3 regions of the Amycolatopsis sp. QT-25 genome follow, and region 1 is predicted to be linked to each of the others. Evidence: riboswitches for the same ligand, from Rfam matches in the RefSeq annotation. Region 1 holds a riboswitch; each other region holds the start of a gene.
The links. Region 1 has a riboswitch for S-adenosylmethionine ahead of thrC (threonine synthase). Riboswitches for the same ligand answer to the same signal wherever they lie in the genome.
Positions count from the first base shown of each region.

Region 1 (7,433 bases):
ACGGTCTTCATCCGCTTCTTGCCTTCCTTCTGCTTTTCCAGCAGCTTGCGCTTACGCGAGATGTCACCGCCGTAGCACTTCGCGAGCACGTCCTTGCGGATCGCGCGAATGGTCTCCCGGGCGATGATGCGGGCGCCGATGGCGGCCTGGATCGGCACCTCGAAGTTCTGCCGCGGGATCAGCTCGCGAAGCCGGTTCACCATGCGGTTGCCGTAGTTGTAGGCGTCGTCCTTGTGCACGATCGCGGAGAACGCGTCGACACCTTCGCCCTGAAGCAGGATGTCCACCTTGACCAGGTCCGCCGCCTGCGCGCCGGCCTCTTCGTAGTCCAGCGACGCGTAACCGCGCGTGCGCGACTTCAGCGTGTCGAAGAAGTCGAAGATGATCTCGCCCAGCGGCAGGTTGTACCGCAGTTCGACCCGGTCCTCGGACAGGTAGTCCATGCCGAGCAACGTGCCGCGCTTGTTCTGGCACAGCTCCATGATCGTGCCGATGAACTCCGACGGCGCCAGGATGCTCACCTTGCTGACCGGCTCGAGCACCTTGTCGATCTTGTTCCCGGTCGGCCAGTCCGACGGATTGGTGACGTGGATCTCCTTGCCGTCGTCCAGCACCACGTCGTAGACCACGTTCGGCGCGGTGGAGATCAGGTCGAGGCCGAACTCGCGCTCCAGCCGGTCGCGGGTGATCTCCAGGTGCAGCAGGCCGAGGAAGCCGCAACGGAAGCCGAACCCGAGCGCCACCGACGTCTCGGGCTCGTAATCCAGCGCGGCATCGTTGAGCTGGAGCTTGTCCAAGGCCTCGCGCAGGTCCGGATAGTCCGAACCGTCCACCGGGTATAGGCCGGAATAGACCATCGGCTTCGGCTCGCGGTAACCGGCGAGCGGCTCCTTCGCGCCCTGGCGCTCGGAGGTGACGGTGTCACCGACCTTCGACTGCCGGACGTCCTTCACTCCGGTGATGAGGTAGCCCACCTCGCCGACACCCAGGCCCTTGCTGGCCTTGGGCTCCGGCGAGATGATCCCGACCTCGAGGAGTTCGTGGGTGGCGCCGGTGGACATCATCTTGATCCGCTCGCGCGGCGTGATCTTGCCGTCGACGACCCTGATGTAGGTCACGACGCCCCGATAGGTGTCGTACACCGAGTCGAAGATCATCGCCCGTGCCGGGGCGTCGGCGTCACCCTGCGGGGCGGGCACCTGCTTCACCACCGCGTCGAGCAGGTCACCGACACCGACACCGGTCTTGGCGGACACGCGCAGCACGTCCGAGGGCTCGCAGCCGATGATGTGCGCGATCTCGGCGGCGTACTTGTCCGGATCCGCCGACGGCAGGTCGATCTTGTTGAGCACCGGGATGATCTGGAGGTTGTTCTCCAGCGCGAGGTACAGGTTGGCGAGCGTCTGGGCCTCGATCCCCTGCGCGGCGTCGACCAGCAGGACGGCACCTTCACACGCCTCGAGCGCGCGGGAGACCTCGTAGGTGAAGTCGACGTGGCCCGGGGTGTCGATCATGTGCAGGACGTGGTCCTGCCCGTCGACCTTCCAGGGCAGGCGCACGTTCTGCGCCTTGATCGTGATCCCGCGCTCCCGCTCGATGTCCATTCGATCGAGGTACTGAGCCCGCATGGCCCGTTCCTCGACCACGCCGGTGAGCTGCAGCATCCGATCGGCCAGGGTCGACTTGCCGTGGTCGATGTGCGCGATGATGCAGAAGTTCCGGATGAGCTCCGGGGGCGTGAAGGTCGTGTCGGCGAACGTCGTCAACGGGTTTCCTCGCGAAGGTCGGGGTGTGCCACCTCTATGGTCCCATGCCGCTCCGGGTGCGAGTGGGGGTCATCCCCGATGCGGCCCGTGGTGAGCTGTGGTGCCCTCGAAGTATGAGTACCTCACTGTCCCAGATGCTCGATCGCACGTTCGGCCATCCCAGGGGTCTGCTCGGCCGGTTCGGTGGCCTGGCGATGGCGCACGGCAACGCCGCCACCGAACTTCGCGTCGTGGAACTGGCGTCGATCGAGTCCGGCGAAACCGCACTGATCGTCGGGCCCGGCCCGGGGGTCGGCCTCCAGGCCGCCGCCGAACGCGCGGGCCGCGCGATCGGCGTCGACCCCTCCCCGGAGATGCTCGCTCGCTCCCGCCGCCGCTGCGGCGGCAAGGTAGAGCTACGGCGCGGCGCCGCGGACTCCACCGGTGAGCCCGAGGAGAGCGTCGACGTGGTCCTGAGCGTGAACAACGTGCAGCTGTGGGAGGACCGGGCGGCCGGTTTCGCCGAGCTGTTCCGCGTGCTGCGGCCCGGCGGCAGGCTGCTGCTGTCTTCACACGAGAAGTGGCTGCCGGTGTCCCGGCACGAACTGGCCGACGAAGCGACCGCCGCCGGCTTCACCGACCTGCAGACCTGGACCTGGGACCCGCCCGGCTTCGGCGCCTCACTCGCCGCTCAGCTGCGCGCGATCAAGCCGCGGCCCTAACGCGGGTCGGTGCGCAACGGATGCTCACGCGGCACCTCGACCAACACGATCCTGGTGCCGTCCGGATCGGCGATCCACGCTTCGTCCAGTCCCCAGGGTTCACGACGCGCTTCGCGGACCGGTTCCAGGCCCTTTGCCAAGAGCTCCTCGAGCGCGGCGGGCAGATCCCGGACTTGGAGCCACAAGGCGACATCAGAGGTCGGTCCCGTCTCCCCGGTACCGACGATCTCGATCGACCCGTTCCCGGCGAAGAACACCGTCCCGCCGGGGAACTCCTTGTCGATCGCCAAGCCCAGGGTGTCCCGGTAGAACGCCGTCGACACCTCGAGATCCTTCGGGTGGATCAGCACCCTGCTGCTCAGCACGTCCATGCTCCCATCCCTACCGGATGGGTTCAGGCCATCGCAATCGCGGTGATCCCCGCCAGGACCAGCCAGGCGGCGAGGCCGCCCAAGACGATGCTCAGCTCCCGCGCGAGTGCGACGAGGCTCACCGGGGCGATCCGCAGAGCGTAGAGGACCAGCAGTAACGCGGAAATCGCGGAGAAAGAACGGCGGCGTTCCCCGCCCCGCCAATGGTGCCGCTCGGAGCTGTCCCTGTGCCCTGATCGTGTGTTTCGCCGAACGGACAGGCGGCGGAACCCTGGGCATTACGATCTTCGTCGTACTGTAACGGCGCCTCCCCAGGCGGCCGCGAGCGGCCCCGGGGTGGCTGTTAAACTTGCTTTTCACCGTCGTGTGGCATTCCGTTCTGGAGGAAACCCGCGCCGCTCTCACGAGCACGCAGGGCCGGTCACAGCGCGGCGGCGAAACCACCGAGAGATGCAAGAGGAGCGCCCCCGTGGCCAACATCAAGTCGCAGATCAAGCGCATCACCACCAACGAGAAGGCGCGTCAGCGCAACCAGGCGATCCGGTCCTCGGTGAAGACCGCGATCCGCAAGTTCCGCGAGGCCGCCGACGCCGGCGACAAGGCCAAGGCCCTGGAGCTGCAGAAGGACGCGGCCAAGAAGCTGGACAAGGCCGTGACCAAGGGCGTTCTCCACGCCAACCAGGCCGCCAACAAGAAGTCCGCGCTCGCGAAGCGCGCGAACTCTCTCTGATTCGGCTTTCAACGGGCCCCGGCGACTCGCGTCGCCGGGGCCCGTTGCCATTTCAGCGGCCTGTGCCGTGGGCGTCGACGACCTGCAGGACGGCGCGTTCCAACGCGTACTCCGGGTTGGCCGCGACTCCCTTGACCTCGGCGTTGAGCCGGGCGACCACCCGCATCGCGGTGGCGAGACCGTCCTGACCCCAGCCTCGGGCCTGCCCCTGGGCTTTGCGCACCTTCCACGGCGGCATTCCCAGCTCGCCCGCCATCTGGTTCGGGTTCCCGCGACCGGCGCCGGACACCCGCGCGATCGTCCGGACCGCGTCCGCGAGCGCGTCGGCGACCAGCACGTGCGGCACGCCCAGTTGCATCGCCCAGCGCAGCGACTCGAGCGCCGCGACCTTGTCACCGGCGACGGCCTTCTCGGCGACGGCGAATCCGTTCACATCCGCGCGACCCCGGTGGTAGCGGCGGACCGCCTGCTCGTCGACCGTTCCGCCCGCGTCCGCGACGAGCTGGGTCGCGGCTGAGGACAACTCACGCAGATCCGAGCCGACGGCGTCGATCAGCGCGAGCACGGCAGCACCGTCGATCTTCCCGCCGACCCGGCGGACCTCGTTGCGGACAAAGGATTCCCGTTCAGCGGCCTTCGTCAGTTTCGGGCACTCGACGACCTCCGCCCCAGCCTTCTTCAACGCCTCGGGGAGCGCCTTCGCCGCCTTGCTGCGACCACCTCCGCTGTGCACGACGACGAGCACGATGCCGTCGGCGGGTGCCTTGACGTAGGCCATCACCCCGTCGGCGAGCTCCTGCGAAATGTCGTGCGCCGATTCGAGGACGATCACCCTTCCTTCGGCGAACAGCGAAGGGCTGACCATCTCCGCGAGCGCCGGCACTGTGAGGTCCGACACCCGGATCCGGGTGAGATCCGCCGTCGGATCGGCCGCTTTGGCCGCGTCCGAAGCGCTGCGGACCGCGCGTTCGATCAGCAGCTCTTCCTCACCGAGAACCAGGACCAGCGGCGATGGGGCGGCAGCTTGCGTCGTCACGGTGACGATCCTGCCACTCGTCCGCTCGTGTGCTTTGTCCGGTGATGAGTTCCGGGCACGGTGGCCTCACCTGAGCCTCATGTCGTACGGTGTTGGCGAGGCGACGCGACGACACGCGTGCCGACAATCGAATACCGCTCATCCAGAGGGGCAGAGGGAACGGCCCGACGAAGCCCCGGCAACCGGCGTCAGCCTGTCATTCCGCGATCGCGGGATAGCTGACGAACACGGTGCCAATTCCGGCCCGCCACGGCGGGGCAGATGAGGAAAGGACCCTCGCGATGACCGCAACCCTCGGCACGACCTCCACCACCAAGACCCCGGATCTCGGACCGGCCGTCGAACTGGTGTCGAAGGAAGAGGGACACCGGCAGCCGCTCGCCCCTGAATTCGTTTCCGCCGAGGACTTTTCGCCGCTCGAGGTCGCCTACGACTTCGGCCGCGTGCGCCGCGAGGACATCGAAGCCGGACCGAAGAACATCTGGCGCTACAAGAAACTCCTTCCCGTTCCGTCGAACGTCGAAGAGATCCCCAACACCGAACCCGGCGCCACCCGGCTCATCCAGGCCGACAGGCTCGCGAAAGCCTTGGGTGTCAAGAAGGTCTGGGTCAAGGACGACACCGGCAACCCGACGCACTCGTTCAAGGACCGCGTGGTGGCCGTCGCACTGGCCGCCGCGCGCGAATTCGGCTTCGACGTGCTCGCCTGTCCGTCGACCGGCAACCTGGCCAACGCCGTCGCCGCCGCGGCGGCCCGCGCCGGCTGGCGGTCGGTCGTGCTGATCCCGAAAACCCTCGAGCGCGCCAAGATCCTCACCACCGCCGTGTACGACGGCGACCTGATCGCGGTCGACGGCAACTACGACGACGTGAACCGGCTCGCCACCCAGCTCGCCGCCGAGCAGGAGAGCTGGGCGTTCGTCAACGTGAACGTCCGGCCCTACTACTCCGAAGGCTCCAAGACGCTGGCCTTCGAGGTCGCCGAACAGCTCGGCTGGCGGCTTCCCTCCCAGATCGTGGTGCCGATCGCCTCCGGTTCCCAGCTCACCAAGGTGGACAAGGGTTTCCGCGAGTTCGGGCAGCTCGGCCTCGTCGACGAGACGCCGTACAAGGTGTTCGGCGCGCAGGCCACCGGCTGCTCCCCCGTCTCGGCGGCCTTCCGCGCGGGCCACGACGTCGTCCAGCCGGTCAAGCCGGACACGATCGCCCGGTCGCTCGCCATCGGGAACCCGGCCGACGGTCCCTACGTCCTCGACGTGGTCAACCGCACCGGCGGCGCGATCGAAGACGTCACCGACGAAGAGGTCGTCGAGGGCATCCGCCTGCTCGCCCGCACCGAGGGCGTCTTCACCGAGACCGCCGGTGGAGTCACCGTCGCGACGGCCAAGAAGCTCATCGAGACCGGCAAGCTCAACCCGGACGAGGAGATTGTCCTGTTGATCACCGGTGACGGCCTCAAGACCCTCGACGCCGTCGAGGACAAGATCGGCCCGAAGGCCACCGTCAGCGCCTCGGCCGACGCGGTCCGCGAAGCACTCGGCATCTGATACCTGGGGACGGAGTTGGGAACGGGTTCGCGAGGCGGACATAACGCGTGAACCCGCCCTGTCCGCCACAGGACGTGTTGTACCAGGTCACATCCTGCCGACGTCGATCGCGGCGCGGGTTCACCGACAGGCGCTGAGTTCCCGCCCGGCCCGCCTCAAGAACGAGGCGGGCCGCGGGGCTCACCCCGGCGCAGCAAGGCAAGTCCCCGCGCGTCGGCGACGACCGCGGTGTCGCCGTCGGTGTCCGTTCTGGCGATCGAAGCACCCACGGCGGTCAGGTTGTCCAAAGTGGACTTGTTCGGATGGCCGTAGGTGTTCCCGGCGCCGACACTCACCAACGCCACCCTCGGCGCGACGGCGTTGAGGAAATCCGGTGCCGTGTAACGGCTTCCGTGATGCGGGACCTTCAGGATCTCGGCATGCAGATCGGCACCTTCGGCCATCAGGTCGGCCTGTGCGGCGAGCTCGACATCGCCCGTCAGCAGTAGCCTGCCCGCCGGGGTCCCGGCCCGCAGGACGACCGATCCGTTGTTGATCACCGTGCCGTCCTGTTCGAGGGCCGATCGCCGCGTGACATACCGGGGTCCCAGCACGTCCAGCGACAGCCCCGGCCAATCGAGCCGCTGCCCGATCCCCAGTTCCAACAAGGGAATCCCGCGGCGTGCGGTCTCGTCCGCGACCTGCTGCCACGCCCAGGCGGGAGCCCGGCCCGGGCCGACGGCGACCGCACCGACCGACCGGCCCTCGAAGACGGATTCGAGGCCGCCGATGTGGTCGGCGTGCAGATGACTCAGCACGACCAACGGAACGCGATCCACGCCGAGCCTGCTCAGGCATTCGTCGACCGGTCCCGGTTCAGGCCCGGTGTCGACCAGGACCGCCCTGCCCGGCTCGCCCGTCGCGAGGGCGACGGCGTCCCCTTGCCCGACGTCGCAGGCGACGGCACTCCACGACGCCGGTGGCCACGCCGGTGCCAGCACCCGTACCGGGACGAAAACGAGCAGACCGGCGGCCAGCGCGACCGCCAGCAGGATCCTGGCGTGCCGTAACCGGATGGCGACAAGCAGCACGACGAGCAGTCCGGCCGCCAACAGCCCACCCCACCAGCCATCCGGCCAGTCCACGACCGCGCCCGGCGCCCGGGCGCCATGCCGGGCCACGGTGATGAGCCAGCTCGCCTCGGGTTCGGTCAGGCGGACCAGCAGCCTGCCCGCCGAGGGCCACCACGGGCCGACGACGGTGGCCAGCACACCGAACACGGTGGCCGGGGCGACCACCGGCG
Region 1 is NZ_CP120210.1:2,119,824-2,127,256, reverse strand. Features, by position in the region: gene lepA (translation elongation factor 4) at 1-1,766, opposite strand, end outside; gene P3102_RS09820 (class I SAM-dependent methyltransferase) at 1,880-2,467, shown strand; gene P3102_RS09815 (VOC family protein) at 2,464-2,838, opposite strand; partial or broken gene P3102_RS09810 (EamA family transporter) at 2,898-2,999, opposite strand; gene rpsT (30S ribosomal protein S20) at 3,308-3,568, shown strand; gene holA (DNA polymerase III subunit delta) at 3,621-4,604, opposite strand; SAM riboswitch class I at 4,740-4,872, shown strand; gene thrC (threonine synthase) at 4,886-6,151, shown strand; gene P3102_RS09790 (ComEC/Rec2 family competence protein) at 6,307-7,433, opposite strand, start outside.

Region 2 (7,433 bases), 3.3 Mb from region 1:
AGCTGGTCGAGCTTGCGTTCGAGACGGGACAGCTCCTTCTGCGCCGCACGCTGTTCCGCGGCGCTCTTCTTGGGCGCGGAGGCCTGCCCGTTGCCCTGCTTCCGACCGACACCGGCCTTTTCAAGGCTCTTGACGCGCCGGTCCAAGTACTCTTCGATCCCGCCCGGCAGATGCGTCACCTGCCCATCCCCGAACAAAGCGACGATCGTGTCGCAGACGCGTTCCACCAGGTACCGGTCGTGCGAAACGACGACGAGGCTGCCCGGCCACGAATCGAGCAGATCTTCCAGCTGTTGCAAAGTGTCGATATCGAGATCGTTCGTCGGTTCGTCGAGCAGCAGCACGTTGGGCTCGGCCATCAGAAGCCGGCACAGCTGGAGGCGGCGCCGTTCCCCACCGGAAAGGTCTTCGACCGGCGTCCACTGCCTCGACGCGGGGAACCCCAGCTTCTCGGCCAGCTGCGAAGCGGTGAGCTCCTGCTTGCCGAACACAACTCGCCCCGAGACTTCTTCGATCGCCTGCAGCACGCGCAGATCACCTGGCAGATCGTCGAGCTCCTGCCGCAGGTGCGCGAGGCTGACCGTCTTGCCTTGGACACGCCGCCCCGTTTCGGGGTCGGTGTCACCGCCGAGCAGCTTGAGCAGTGTCGTCTTGCCCGACCCGTTGACGCCGACCAGACCGATCCGGTCGCCCGGCCCGATCCGCCACGTGACGTGGTCGAGCAGGGTGCGGTCGCCGACGGTCAACGTGGCGTCCTCGATTTCCAGCACGGTCTTCCCCAGCCGGCGGCGGGCGAACGCCTGCAGCTCGACCGAATCCCGCGGCTCCGGCACGTCGGAGATCAAGGCCTCCGCCGCCTCGACACGGTAGCGCGGCTTCGACGTCCTGGCCTGCGGACCGCGACGCAGCCATGCGAGCTCTTTACGAGCCAGGTTCTGCCGCTTTTCCTCGGCCGTCGCCGCCAGCCTCGCCCGCTCGGCCCGCGCGAAGATCCAGTCCGCGTATCCGCCTTCGTACTGCTCGACGCGACCGTTGGCGACCTCCCAGGTCACACTCGCGACCGTGTCGAGGAACCACCGGTCGTGGGTGACGACCACGACCGCGATCTTGCGGTTGAGCAGGTGATCCGCGAGCCAGCGCACACCTTCCACGTCCAGGTGGTTGGTGGGCTCGTCGAGGACGACGAGATCCAGTTCACCGGTGAGGGCGGCCGCCAACGCCACGCGGCGCCGTTCGCCACCGGACAGGTTCGCCGTCGCCTTCTCGATTCCGAGAGCGGTGATGCCCAGACCGTCCATAATGGACCGGACTCGCGCGTCAGCGGCCCACTCGTGCTCCGCGCCGTAGCGCTCCAGTACGACATCTCCGACCGTGCTGCCGTCGGGAAGTTCGGTCCGCTGGGTGACCACGGCCATCCGCAGGCCACGGACTTGGCTGACGCGTCCCGTATCCGGCTCGGCGATCCCCGCGAGGACCTCCAGCAGCGTCGTCTTTCCGCCCCCGTTGAGACCGACGACACCGATACGCTGCCCCTCCGCCACACCGAGCGAAACACCGTCGAGCAGCGGGCGCACCCCGAAGGACTTGCTCACCGACTCCAGGTTGACCAAGTTGGCCATGCCTCAGCCGATCCTTTCCGAAAGCTTGCAACACAACGAATTAGTCGGTGTCCATTTCGGACACCCTCATGCGTGCACCCGAGGCGGCGACGGCCGCGGCGCGTCATCCCCGCCGACCAGCCGGGCCCCGGGAACCGGCCCGTGTGCGACACGCACCGTGCGACAGACCCCCGCACCGGACAGCTCCGCGGCGACCTCGACGGCGGACTGCGCGTCCGCGCACAGAAAGGCGCAGGTCGGCCCGGATCCGGACACGGTGCCGGCGAGCGCGCCCGCGTTGACCCCCGCCCGCAACGTACGCCGCAATCCCGGCCGCAACGAGACCGCCGCCGCCTGCAGGTCATTGCCGAGAAGCAACGCCAGCTGCCGCGGATCACCGGAGGCCAGCGCCTCGACCACCGGAGTGTGCGAACCGATCCGAGGCGGGCTGCCCTCTTCGCGCAACCTGTCCAGCTCGCCGAACACCCGCGGAGTCGAAAGACCACGCTGGTCGAACGCCAGAACCCAGTGGAACGTGTGCCTCGACAAGACCGGCACCAGCTGCTCACCTCGGCCGGTGCCCAGCGCCGTTCCGCCGTAGAGAGCGAAAGGAACATCGCTGCCGAGCTTCGCGGCGATACCCGCCAATTCGTCTCGGGAGATGTCGAGCTTCCAGAGCGACGCGAGGCCCACCAGGGTCGCGGCCGCGTCGGCGCTGCCACCGGCCATCCCACCCGCTACCGGGATGCCTTTGCGCAGCACCACTCGGACCTTGGGCTCGCCGTCCGCCTTGCCGACGTGGGCCGCCAATGCCTGCGCCGCCTTCCAGGCGAGGTTGTTGGCCCCTGTCGGCACTGCGCCTTCACCTTCGCCGTACACCTCGACGCCGGGATCTTCAGTGACCGCGACGGTCACCTCATCGGTCAGGGAAAGCGCCTGGAACACGGTCACCAACTCGTGGTAGCCGTCCGGGCGTACGTCACCGACCGACAGGTGCAGGTTGACCTTGGCGGGGACCCTGACGGTCACTGGGGGCGGTACGACGGCGAGCACCAGTCAAGACTACGTGGCCGCTCCCCTTGCGCTGTCAGCAGGAGAAAGGAGAACGGGACGAGTCAGACACGAAACGGGCCGTCCGGACAGGTTTCGTCCTGGGCGGCCCGTTCGCGGGGAAATCAGGCGGCGACGCCCTGCGGTCCGCGGACCGGGTGGGTCACATGGCCGCCGCGTTCGACGATCCAGGCGAGCGCGGCGTCCGCGCGCTCACCGCGCACACCGAGGCGGAACCGGCCGACCGGCGTGTCACCGATCCGGGTCAGGCCGCCGCCGATGGTGGCGAGTTCGACGTCGAAGCGACCGGCGGCTTCCGGCAGCAGCGCACCGACCGAAGCGAAGCCGATGAGCACGACGTCCACCGCTCGATCGTACTTCGACGCCTGCGCCCGTCCGGTCTCGATCGCGGGAAGCAGCGCCTGCGCGGTCCGGCTGTTCGGGTCGGAGACCAGGTCGAGCACGGTTCCCCGTTCGATGATCGCTCCGGCCTCGAGGACCGCGACGTCGTCGCAGACACGGCGGACCACGCCGGCGTCGGGAGTGGTGAGCAACACGGTGACCCCGAGCTCGGCACGCGCCCGGTCGAGCACGGTCAGGACCGCGCCGGACTCCTCGGGCTGCACACCCGCGGTCGGGTCGTCGGCCAGGAGCACGGACGGCCCGGCGGCGAGAGCCTTGGCGATGGCCACCCGGCGCAGCTGCCCCTCGGTCAGGTCGCCCGGCCGCTGGCCGGCCCTGGGACTGAGTCCGACCAGGTCGAGCAGGTTACCGACCCGGGTGCGGCGTTGCGGCCCGTCGAGGCCGAGCTGTTCGAGCGGCGAGGCGATGTTGCCGGCGATGGTGCGCTCGGCGAGCAATTCCGGTTTGGTGCTCACGACACCGACCTGACGGCGGATCTCGCGCAGCCGACGTCCGTCGAGGGTGCCGGTGTTGAGGCCGTCGAGCCGGACGACACCGCGGTCGGGGCGCTCCTGAAGGCCGATGCAACGAGCGAGGGTCGACTTGCCGGAGCCGGCCGGACCCACGACTCCGAAAAGCGAACCGGCTTGGATGTCCACGCTCACGTCGCGCAGGGCGACGACGGGATTTCCGTTGAGGGGAAAGGATTTGGACAGGTTTTCGACAGTGATCACGAAGGGCTCCATGCACATGGGGCGCTGCTTCTTTCGAGCGCGCCAACCGTCACCGAGTAGCCGTCCGGAACGGACGGATTCAGAGATAAGGGAAGAACTCAGGCAGTAACGGTGGAGCGTCGACACGCACTTACCGTGCGGCGACCTTCATCGACGACACGTCGCCTGGTCAGCAGGAGCGGGTGGGTGACCCTGTTCATTCGGCACAGCCTCCATCGGTCCTGGCTGTAGCACCTGCCCTGTGGAGGGTGGTTGCTGCGACGTCGGCGAGCCAGGTCTCTCAGTCGCTCGGGATGGCTCACTGAGTAAAACCGATCCCACTGGATGAAAGCAAGCACGTAGGCGCAGATCACACGTCTGGTCGCGTCCACAATACAGGAACAGTAGTTCATATCATGAGACGCAGAGAGGTGCTCCCGAACTATGGCAGGCGTGCTGCCTGCCAAGACGGCTTTGACTCGGGTAGATCGAGAAGAGGATTTACGCAGCCGTGCTTACCTTGACGAACCCGCGTCCACACCGTGCCGGCCACCCCGGCCGCGGTCGGTCAGACGGCCGCGGCGGCGATCCGAGCGAACTGGTGGACATCCAGCTGCTCGCCGCGGGTCTTGGGGTCGATCCCCGCCTTCTCGAGCAACTCCTCCGCGCGTTCGGCGGAACCGGCCCATGACGCCAATGCGGCACGCAAGGTCTTCCGCCGTTGCGAGAAGGCGGCGTCCACCACCGCGAACAGCCGCTGTCGGTCGACGGACCACACCACTTCACCCCGTTCGAACGCGACCAGGGCGGAGTCCACATTCGGAACCGGCCAGAACACGGTGCGAGGCACCGCGGCGACCTTCCGCGCCTTCCCGTACCACGCGAGTTTGACGCTGGGCACGCCGTAGGTCCGGCTCCCCGGGCCCGCCGCCATTCGGTCCGCGACCTCGGTCTGGACCATTACGAGGCCGCTGGTCAACGACGGCAGCTCGGCGAGCAGGTGAAGCACGACGGGGACCGCGACGTTGTACGGCAAGTTCGCGACGAGCGCGGTCGGCCGTGCGGGGAGATCGTCCGCTGTGATCCGTAAAGCGTCCGCGCCGACGACCTTCAGCCTTTCGGCCCCGCCTCGTTCGGCGACGGTGTTTGGCAGTCGCTTCGCCAACACGGGATCGATCTCCACCGCGACGACCTCGGCACCGGTCGCGAGCAGCCCGAGGGTCAGCGAGCCGAGGCCCGGCCCGACTTCCAGCACGACGTCCCCTTCGCCGATCCCGGAAAGGTCGACGATGCGGCGCACGGTGTTGGGATCGTGCACGAAGTTCTGGCCGAGCTTCTTGGTCGGACGTACGTCCAGCTCGGCCGCAAGCGCCCTGATCTCCGCAGGGCCGAGCAGTTCAGTCACCCGACGATCGTAGTCAGCCGCGGTAAGCCACGATTGGCCGGTGGACGACGTCGTACTCGAAGGTGAGAAAGTCCGGCTGCGCGACTGGGGGCCATCCGATCTCCGATCGCTCGAGGACCTGCTCGATCCCGCGCGGCCTTGGCACCAGACCAACGGGCCCTACTTCGGCGCCCCGACCGCGGCGGCCGCCGAAGCCACGGCGATCGAGCTCACCACAACCACAGCCGAACGGCCCGACCCCCGCGCCAGCCTCGCCGTGTGCGACCAGAGTGACGGCAAGTTGATCGGCCGAGTCAGCTGGTATTGGGAAAGCAGGCAGACCGACTGGCGGCGGATGGGACTGGTCATCTACGACGAGCGGTACTGGGGCGGCGGATTCGGCACCGAAGCCTTGGGACTGTGGACGACTTACCTGTTCTCCCGCACCGACGCACTGCGGCTCGACTTCGCGACGTACTCGGGCAATCCGGGAATGATCGCAGTCGGACGACGGCTGGGTTTCAGCGAAGAAGGCCGGTTCCGACGTGCTCGACGCTGGCCCGGCGGCGTGCACGACGCCGTCGTCTACGGGGTGCTCCGCGAGGAGTGGGAACAGCTGAACCTCTCAGGCAGGCGGCCGACGTGATCCCGCCTCCACCAACCTTGTGGGGTCTTCGAACTGACACGCGTCCCACTCCAGGGTGATACCCGCAGGTCGGCGCACCCGGAGGGTAATGATCATCCACCCGATCGATACCGTGCATTCGTTCGAATTTGCCTCGACAATCGAGGGATGACCAGTACAAACACTTCCCAGGCCTTCCCGCTCAACCTGCCGGAAGGCGACGCCGAACTGCTTCTCGACGAGTTGCAGACACGGCTACGCGAAGGGCGACGTCTGATCGCCGAAGTCGGCCAGATCCTGGCCGAGATCGAGTCACGCGGTGTCCGTGACCTTTACGGATACAACTCGATCGCCGTCTTCTACGAACATGTGGCTCGGGTGCCTCGAGCGGAGGCCCAGAAGGTGACCGCTCGAGCGCTCGCGCTCAACTCGAGACGGGCGCGCGACGGTACGTCGATCGACCCCGTCGCGCCTTTGACCGGTATCGCGGCCTCCGCCGGTGCGCTGGCCGAGGCCGGCATCGACCGGATCGTCACCGTCATGAAACGACTGCCCGACCACGTCACCGCAAGCACGCGGCATGAGGCCGAGAAGGGTCTCGTCGAGCTCGCCGGCGTCGCCAGACCGCGCGACGTCACGGTGGCGGGGACGGAGTTGCTCGCGCGCTTAGACCCGGACGGGAATCCCAAAGAGGATCCCGGTCCCAAGCTTCAGCGAAGCGAGTTCTGGTTGCGGCAGAAACGCACCGGTCGTTGGGATCTGCGTGGCAATCTCGATCCCGAGACAGGCGCCCGCCTGAACGCGCTCATGGTGCCGCGGGCGTATCCGGCTCCGAACGGAGAAGCCGACGACCGCACGCCTGCGGAGAGACGCGGTGACGCTCTCTCGGAGATCGTCGATCTCGCGGAAAGCAGCCCGGATATCCCGTTGCCTCGACAGACGTCGGAGCGGGTCACCGAGGAGTCTCCACTCGCGGAGCCGGTCGGGACACCCGCGAACCGTCCTAAACCGTCCCAGGCACGGTCTCAGGGCTTCCCAAGCCCACACCGTGGCGACGGAGCCGCGCGACCGGGTAATCCGGCCGAACGATCTCGGAACGTGGCCCATATACGGCCTTCGCGATGGTGGACACGGCTGTCGAGACCAAGATCCGGAGGCGCTACGCCGCCACAGGAGCCCTTAACGGCCTGAAGACCACCTTGCGGACGGAACCCACACGATGGCCTTCAGGAAAAGGGAACTATTCGGCGATCAGGCCTTCTTGCCACAGTGCGGCCAAGCGCCGTAGCCACCGCGGTCGTCGCGGAGCTTTTCGGCGACAGCGATCTGCTGGGCCTTGCTGGCCTGGTGCGGGTACGCGGCGTACTTATCGCCACCGTAGGCGTCCCAGGTGCTCTTGTTGAACTGGAGGCCACCGTAGTAGCCGTTGCCGGTGTTGGCGGACCAGTTGCCGGTCGACTCGCACTGCGCGATGCGGTCCCACGCGCCGGCGTCCCCGATGACCGGATCAGCGGGCTTCTTCGTACCGATCTTGACGATCTTGGGCTTGGCCTCGGTGAGGACCTCTTCCGAGACCTTCTCGCGGCCGACCTCTTTGCCGTTGCGGTTGGTGACCTTGTAGGTCACGGTCTTCTGGCCCGGGGTGCCCGGTTCTTCGACCT
Region 2 is NZ_CP120210.1:6,863,945-6,871,377, forward strand. Features, by position in the region: gene P3102_RS32030 (ABC-F family ATP-binding cassette domain-containing protein) at 1-1,619, opposite strand, end outside; gene P3102_RS32035 (4-(cytidine 5'-diphospho)-2-C-methyl-D-erythritol kinase) at 1,686-2,651, opposite strand; gene P3102_RS32040 (ATP-binding cassette domain-containing protein) at 2,774-3,784, opposite strand; SAM riboswitch class I at 3,994-4,084, opposite strand; gene rsmA (16S rRNA (adenine(1518)-N(6)/adenine(1519)-N(6))-dimethyltransferase RsmA) at 4,332-5,168, opposite strand; gene P3102_RS32050 (GNAT family protein) at 5,209-5,793, shown strand; gene P3102_RS32055 (DUF222 domain-containing protein) at 5,941-6,963, shown strand; gene P3102_RS32060 (resuscitation-promoting factor) at 7,024-7,433, opposite strand, start outside.
Region 2: it holds a riboswitch for S-adenosylmethionine, as region 1 does, so the genes downstream of both, P3102_RS32040 (ATP-binding cassette domain-containing protein) here and thrC (threonine synthase) in region 1, are expected to answer to the same signal.

Region 3 (7,433 bases), 3.5 Mb from region 1:
GGCTGTCCCGTGAGGGCAACCGCGCGGTGAAAGTCCTGCCCGCGGCGGAGAGACCGTTCGCGGAACTCGGGGTGGATCTGGTGGCCCTGCGCAGTCCCTAATGGACAGTCTGTAACACAGGCTATCCGGACGCTTTTCGACCGGTACACGAACGAGTGACGATCACCGCCTCACTATTCTGGAGCCCTCACGGCGACCGGACGGGAGGCGACATGGAGCAGCTCCCGTTCGTTCTCGGCACCGGTGGCGCGGTGCTCCTCGTCGCCGTGATCGCCGTCCGGGTGTCGATCCGGGTCGGCCTTCCCTCACTGCTGCTGTACCTGGGGATGGGGGTCCTGCTCGGCGAAGCCGGGTTCGGCATCCAATACGACAACCCCACACTCACCCAGTCGCTCGGCCTCGCCGCGCTGGTGATGATCCTGTCCGAAGGTGGCCTCACCACCCGCTGGACGACCGTGAAACCGTCGCTGGGCATCGGAATCGCACTGTCCACAGTGGCCGTCGTGGTGAGCATCGCGGTCACCGGCGCGGCCCTGCACTGGTTGCTGGGCCTGGACTGGCGGATGGCGTTGCTGTGGGGCGCGGTGCTGGCCTCGACCGACGCCGCCGCGGTCTTCTCCGTGCTGAGATCGGCGGGGATCGGCAAACGGCTCGTCGGCGCGCTGGAGATCGAGTCGGGGATCAACGACGCCCCGGCCTACATCGCCGTCGTCGTCCTGGCCGAGGGCGCCACCGTCGACTGGTCGCTGCCGCTGCTGGTGGTCTACGAACTGGCCGCCGGCCTGGTGATCGGGCTCGCTTTCGGCTGGGGTGGGGCGTTCGCGCTGCGCCGGGCGGCGCTTCCCGCCACCGGTCTGTATCCGCTGGCCACGGTCGCGGTCTGCGTGGTGGCGTACTCGAGCGGGCAGCTCGCCCACGCGTCGGGCCTGCTCGCCACCTATGTCGCGGCGCTGGTGCTAGGGAACTCGAAACTGCCACACCGGTCGGACACGCTGTCCTTCGCCGAGGGGCTCGGCTGGCTCGCGCAGATCGGGCTGTTCGTACTGCTCGGCCTGTTCGCCTCGCCGAGCAGGATCCTCGAAAGCCTGGTCCAGGGCCTGGTCGCGGGTGCGGTCGTGCTGTTGCTCGCCCGGCCGTTGTCGGTGGTGCTCTCGGCGCTGCCGTTCAAGATCCCTTGGCGAGAACAGGTGTTCCTGTCTTGGGCCGGCTTGCGCGGGGCGGTCCCGATCGTGCTCGCGCTGATCCCCCTGTCGTCCGGGCTGCCCGGTGCGCAGCAACTGGTCGACGCGGTGTTCGTGCTGGTCATCGTGCTGACGCTGCTCCAGGGCGCGACGCTGACCCCGCTCGCGCGCGTGCTCGGACTGGCCCAGCACGCCGAAGCACACGAGATCGACGTCGACTCCGCTCCTCTCGACGAGATGGGTGCGGAACTCCTGCAGGTACGGATCAACGCCGGCTCCAAGATGCACGGCGTGTACCTGGCCGAACTACGGCTGCCGGTGGGGGCGACGATCAGCCTTCTCGTGCGCGACGGCACCGGCTTCACCCCCAACAAGAACACCCGGCTCCAGGAACGGGACCAGCTACTCGTCGTGACCACCGCCGAAGCCCGTGACGCGGCCGAGCGACGCCTGCGGGCCGTCGACCGCGCCGGTCGCCTGGCCAGGTGGAAGGGCGAATCCGGGCAGTAGGTCACGACCGGCACCAGTTGTTCGTCGGGTGATCTCGGGAAATTCTTCCCATCTGTACTCCTTTTGAACTACCTTCCCCGCAACCGACTCCATCGAATGGGTGAGTGTCGCGGGGTAAGGAGTACGCAAAGTGACGAAAATTCCGGTGCGGTTCGCTGGTCTGGGTGTCGCTGCGGCACTCGTCGGCGTGGTTCTCGCGGTACCCGCGGCGGCCGCAGGCGCGTTTCCCACGTTCGGGCTGCCCTTCGGGACGGGCCAGTCGGTGTACTCGGCGGGAATCCACTCGGACAACGGGATCTCCGGCGTGAAGAACGCCATCGACTTCAGCCCCGGCGATCGGATCGTGCGCGCCCCGCTGGCGGGCACGGTCCGGATCCAGCACTGCGACGGCGGCGACTGGGTGACCGTCGACCACGACGGCGGCCGGCGGACCGGGTACTACCACCTGGAGGGCATTTCGGTCACCGACGGCGAGAGGGTCGCCCCTGGCGACGCCCTCGGCCGGACCGGCAACGCGCTGCCCTGCGGGGGCAGCAGCACCGGCGCCCACGTGCACTTCACCCTGTGGACACTGCCCACGGCCGCCGCGCGGAGCGGTGACTCGCGTGACTTCGGTGTCGGCGCGGGCAACTGGAACGGTATGTCCTACGACGAGGTCTCGACCAAGGTCGCGGAGACCTACGGCGAGCCCATCGACGGCAAGACCTTCGGGGGCTGGCAGTTCACCGCGGGCACCGAGCAGTACTCGGGGAGCGCGACCGAGGTGTCCTCCCGAGTGACCAGCCCGCTGCCCGGCCGCTTCCGCGTCTGACCCCCCGCAATTCGGCACCTGCTTGCGTTGGTTCGCGGCCCGGACCAGCGCAATCAGGTGCCGAATTGCGGGTTCTCTCGCTTGCGGAGCACGTGAGCGGCGTCTCAAGATGCGGACGAGGGGTGGCTCGATCGCCCGCCCATCCGCTAACTTCTTCCCTAGGTCACGAGTGTCAGCGTCAAGCCCCGGCTAGCTGACCGGCAACCCTCCTTCCGCGGTGGGGTGCCCCGGGTGAGGACCTGGCCCGTCGCGTGGTGCGGCGGGCAAGCGCGGGATCCTCGTCGGGTCCCCTGGCCCGGAGGATGACGATGACTCTCGCTCTCGAACGCACGAACACCCCCGCCGCTGTCGTGGAAACCGTTGCCACGTACGAAATCCCGACGGTCGCGTGCGCCGGTCTGCGGGTCCCGCTGGTGACCGGCGGCGACATCGGGTACGCCAACCTCGATCACGCGGCGAGCGCTCCCTGTCTGGACGAGGTGCGTGCCGCGGTCGACGAATTCCTGCCCTGGTACGCCAGCGTGCACCGCGGCGCCGGGTTCGCTTCGCAGATCTCCACCAGGCTTTACGAGCGCACGCGCGGAATCCTGCGGGACTTCGTGGCCGCGCGGTCGACCGACGCCGTCGTGTTCACCCGCAACACCACCGATTCCTTCAACCTTCTCGCGCGCAGCTTGCCGAAGCACACGTCGGTCGTGGTGTTCGACACCGAGCACCACGCCGCGCTGCTGCCGTGGAAGGGCCTGAACGTCCGCCGCGTCCAGACCCCTCGTACCCGGCTCGCCGCGGTGGCCGCCGTGGACGAAGCGCTCGCGGACTGCCCGCAGGGCCCGCGGCTGGTCGTCGTCACCGGCGCGTCCAACGTGACCGGGGAACTGTTGCCGGTCAAGAAGATCGCCACCGTCGCGCGCCGGCACGGTGCCCGCATCGCGCTCGACGCGGCGCAGCTCGCGCCGCATCGCAGGGTCTCCGTGCGCGAACTGGACGTCGACTACGTCGCGCTGTCGGGCCACAAGCTGTACGCGCCTTTCGGTGCCGGAGCGCTGATCGGCCGCGCGGACTGGCTGCGCGCCGCCCAGCCGTACCTCGCCGGTGGCGGAGCGACGAAACTGGTCAACCGTGACTCCGAAAACCTTGGTGTGGTCTGGAATTCCGGGCCCGAGCGGCACGAAGCCGGTTCTCCCAACACCGTCGGCGTCTACGCGCTCGGTGTCGCCTGCCGGGCGCTGGCCGGGAACTGGGACACGATCGTCGCCCACGAGGACGAACTGCTGGCGCGGCTGCGTCGCGGTCTGGCCGCCGTTCCCGGACTCGCCGAGCTGCGGCTGTTCGACGCGCCGGTCGACCGGGTCGGCACGCTCAGCTTCGTCGTCGACGGCTTCGACCCGGGCTGGCTCGCCGCGGTCCTTTCGGCGGAGTACGGCATCGGCGTGCGGGACGGCGCGTTCTGCGCGCACATCGCCACCAAACGGCTGATCTCCGCCGCCGGTTCGACCGGGCAGCAGGCCGTCCGGGTCAGCCTCGGCCTCGGCAGCACCACCGAGCACGTGGACCGGCTCGTGCTGGCGCTGCGCCAGATCGTCGCCCGCGGCGCCCGCTGGCAGTACGAGAAGCCCGAGGGCCGCTGGGTGCCGGAGAACGATCCGCGGGAACTGCCCCCGTTCTGCGCCTGACCCACTAGCCTCACCCCGCATGGGGAACGAGCGACCGCGTTACTGGTTTCCGCTGGCGTTGCTGGGATTCGCCCAGCTGACGGTGGTGGCCTTGTCCTTCGGTGGAAGATGGTCCGGGGGCTGGTTCGCCTACGCGCCCGCCGGTGAACAGCGGTTCCTGACGCAGGATCTGTATGGCGTCGGGTCCGGCGAGGTCTTCGCCTCCTTTCGCGGTGTGGAGATGAGCCGTGAAAACGCGGCCGCGCTGGACCTGCCGCTCTCCGGCGTCGGCCGGAACGACGGCTGGTTGTTCGCCGTGCTCGCCGTCTATCTCGGCACGGTGGTGTTCTACACCTTCCGGGCGAAGACCGTGCGGTGGTGGAAGGTCGCCGCGATCGCGTTCGGCGGACTGGTCGGCATCGTGCTCGCGGATCTGGTCGGCTACTGGGAACTCGACATGGACGGCGACGCGCGGAGCGCGGTCCTGCTGACCCTCGGCCTGGCCGGGCTCGCCTGGCTGGAGCGCAGCGTGCTGGTGCTCGTCGTGGCCGCGGCGTTCGTGCTCTGCGCGGTCGTGCTCGCGCGAGGACAGCTCGCGTTGGTGCTTTCGTCGCTGGTCGCGCTCGCCGGTGCGTTCGCGGCCCTGCTGAGCAGGCCGAAGACGGCCGCCGAGGAGGCCTGAGCACACTCAGTGGACAATGGGGGCGTGAGTACAGAGCCCGAAACCGCGCCACCGTCGCCGCCGCTGCCCAAGAAGCGCGTCGCCGTGGTGTTCGCCGTCGCCGCGGTGCTGTGGGGGATCGACCTCCTCACCAAGCAGATCGCCGTGTCCACGCTCGAGGGCAGGCAGCCGGTCGAGTTCCTCGGCGGGCTGGTGTACTTCCAGTTGGTGCGCAACCCCGGTGCCGCCTTCTCGATGGCGACCGGGCTGACCTGGGTGCTCGCGCTGGTCGCGATGGCCGTCGTGATCGCCATCGTCTGGCTGTCCCGGCGGCTGCGTTCGGTCGGCTGGGCGATCGGCCTCGGCCTGGTGCTGGCCGGTGCGCTCGGCAACCTCACCGACCGGATCTTCCGCGCGCCGGGCCCGCTGCGGGGACACGTGGTCGACATGATCTCCGCGTTCGCGCCGAACGGGCAGGGCTGGGCGATCTTCAACGTCGCCGACTCCGCGATCTGTGTCGGTGGCGTGCTCATCGTGATCCTTTCCCTGCTGGGCAAGGACTACGACGGAACATCGACAAAAGACAAGAAGAAAGCGGCGAGCGAATGAGCGCGCGGATGTTGCCCGTTCCCGACGGGCTCGACGGCATGCGCGTCGACGCGGGGCTGGCGAAACTACTGGGACTTTCCCGCACGATCGTGGCGGAACTGGCCGAGTCCGGTGAGATCCTGCTCGACGGCAGGCAGGCCGGGAAGTCGGACCGGCTGACCGCCGGCGGGCTGCTCGAAGTGACGCTGCCCGATCCCGCCTCACCCATCGAGGTCGTCGCGGAACCCGTCGAAGGCATGAAGATCCTGCACGACGACGACGACATCGTGGTGATCTCGAAGCCGGTCGGCGTCGCCGTGCACCCGAGCCCCGGCTGGACCGGCCCGACCGTCGTCGGCGGGCTCGCCGCCGCCGGGCTGCGGATCGCGACCTCGGGCGCGGCCGAACGCCAGGGTGTCGTGCACCGGCTGGACGCCGGCACCACCGGCGTGATGGTCGTGGCGAAGAGCGAGCACGCGTACACCGTGTTGAAGCGGGCGTTCAAGGAACGCACCGTGGACAAGGGCTACCACGCCATCGTCCAAGGGCATCCGGATCCGACGCGCGGCACCATCGACGCGCCGATCGACCGGCACCCCCGGCACGACTACAAGTTCGCCGTCGTCCAGGGCGGACGGCCCAGCGTGACGCACTACGAGGTCGTCGAGGCCTTCCGCGCCGCGTCGCTGGCGCAGATCAAACTGGAGACCGGCCGTACGCACCAGATCCGCGTGCACTTCTCGGCGCTCAAGCACCCGTGCGTCGGCGACTTGACCTACGGCGCCGACCCGGTGCTGGCGCGCAAGCTCGGGCTTTCCCGGCAATGGCTGCACGCGAAGACGCTCGGCTTCGCCCACCCGTCGGACGGGCGCTGGGTCGAGTTCGAGTCGGAGTACCCGGACGACCTCGCCACCGCGCTGCGGATCCTGCAGGACGAAAACTAGCCGCGTCGTGGCCGGTGCGGCGCCCTCGAGTACATGAAGGACTCCTTCATGTACTCGGGAGGGCCGTCGCCCAGGTCAGTCGTCGATCGACCAGGTCAGCGTGCGCTCGTCCGGCTCCGGCCGGGGTGACCAGCGCACGGCGACCACACGGGTGGCGTCCGGGAGCACGTAGACGGTGTGGCCGCCGAGGGTCTCACCGGGCCGGACACCGATCCGGTGCGGCGGCCGCGAGGTCAGCGACACCGGCGCCTTCCCGATCGGCTTGCCGTCCGCGGTGAGCAGTTCGAGGTAGTTGTCCGGAAGCGATACGAACGGGATGCCGCCGCGGTTGGTGATCTCGGTGTGCACCACGACCGATCGTTCGCCCGCTTCCAGCGAGTAGCCCGCCGCGCTGAACAGGTAGTCCGCCGGGTCCTGGACCTCGAGCAACTGGACGGTGAGTTGTTCCCCCTCCAGGCCCTGGGTCTCCAGCACGTCACCGGTCCGGCCCTTCTTGCCCTCCGGAGCCGCCTGCGCGGTGACCTGCTGTTCGTCGCCACGGGCCCAGGACGCGGTCTGCGGAACACCCCAGGTGCTCATCACCGGGTCGGCGGGCGCCGGCGGAGGCGGGGCGAACTGCTGCTGCGGAGGGGCGGGCGGCCGCGGCGGCGCCATCGGCTGGCGCACCGGGGCCGACGGCGGACCGGGGTAGCGCCCCGAGGGGGTGCCGTGCACGTTGTACGCGCCCGAGGGCGTGCCCTGGACGTTGTACGGCCCCGAGGGCGTGCCCTGGATGTTGTGCGGTCCGGAGTGGCCCGGCGGACGCTGTGGTGGAGGGGGCTGAAGGGACTGTGGGGGCTGAGAGGGCTGTGGGGGTTGCTGAGCCCACGAAGGCGGTGCCCCGGCGATGGCGGCCCGTAGCCCGTTCGGGTCGCTCTCCACGCCGACGAGCAGCGGCAAGCCGCTGCCGGAGAGGGCGACCAGCCGGTACGCGACCTCACGCGGATCCATCCCGACCTTGGCCGCGAGTTCGTGTACGGCCACCTTGCCCAGGTCCGCGAGGGCGGCGAGCAGGCGGATGTCCACGGGATCGGTCACGGCCACGTC
Region 3 is NZ_CP120210.1:5,571,527-5,578,959, reverse strand. Features, by position in the region: gene P3102_RS25800 (helix-turn-helix domain-containing protein) at 1-101, shown strand, start outside; gene P3102_RS25795 (potassium/proton antiporter) at 213-1,691, shown strand; gene P3102_RS25790 (M23 family metallopeptidase) at 1,822-2,502, shown strand; SAM riboswitch class IV at 2,664-2,778, shown strand; gene P3102_RS25785 (aminotransferase class V-fold PLP-dependent enzyme) at 2,811-4,175, shown strand; gene P3102_RS25780 (hypothetical protein) at 4,195-4,836, shown strand; gene lspA (signal peptidase II) at 4,861-5,424, shown strand; gene P3102_RS25770 (RluA family pseudouridine synthase) at 5,421-6,347, shown strand; gene P3102_RS25765 (AsnC family protein) at 6,423-7,430, opposite strand.
Region 3: it holds a riboswitch for S-adenosylmethionine, as region 1 does, so the genes downstream of both, P3102_RS25785 (aminotransferase class V-fold PLP-dependent enzyme) here and thrC (threonine synthase) in region 1, are expected to answer to the same signal.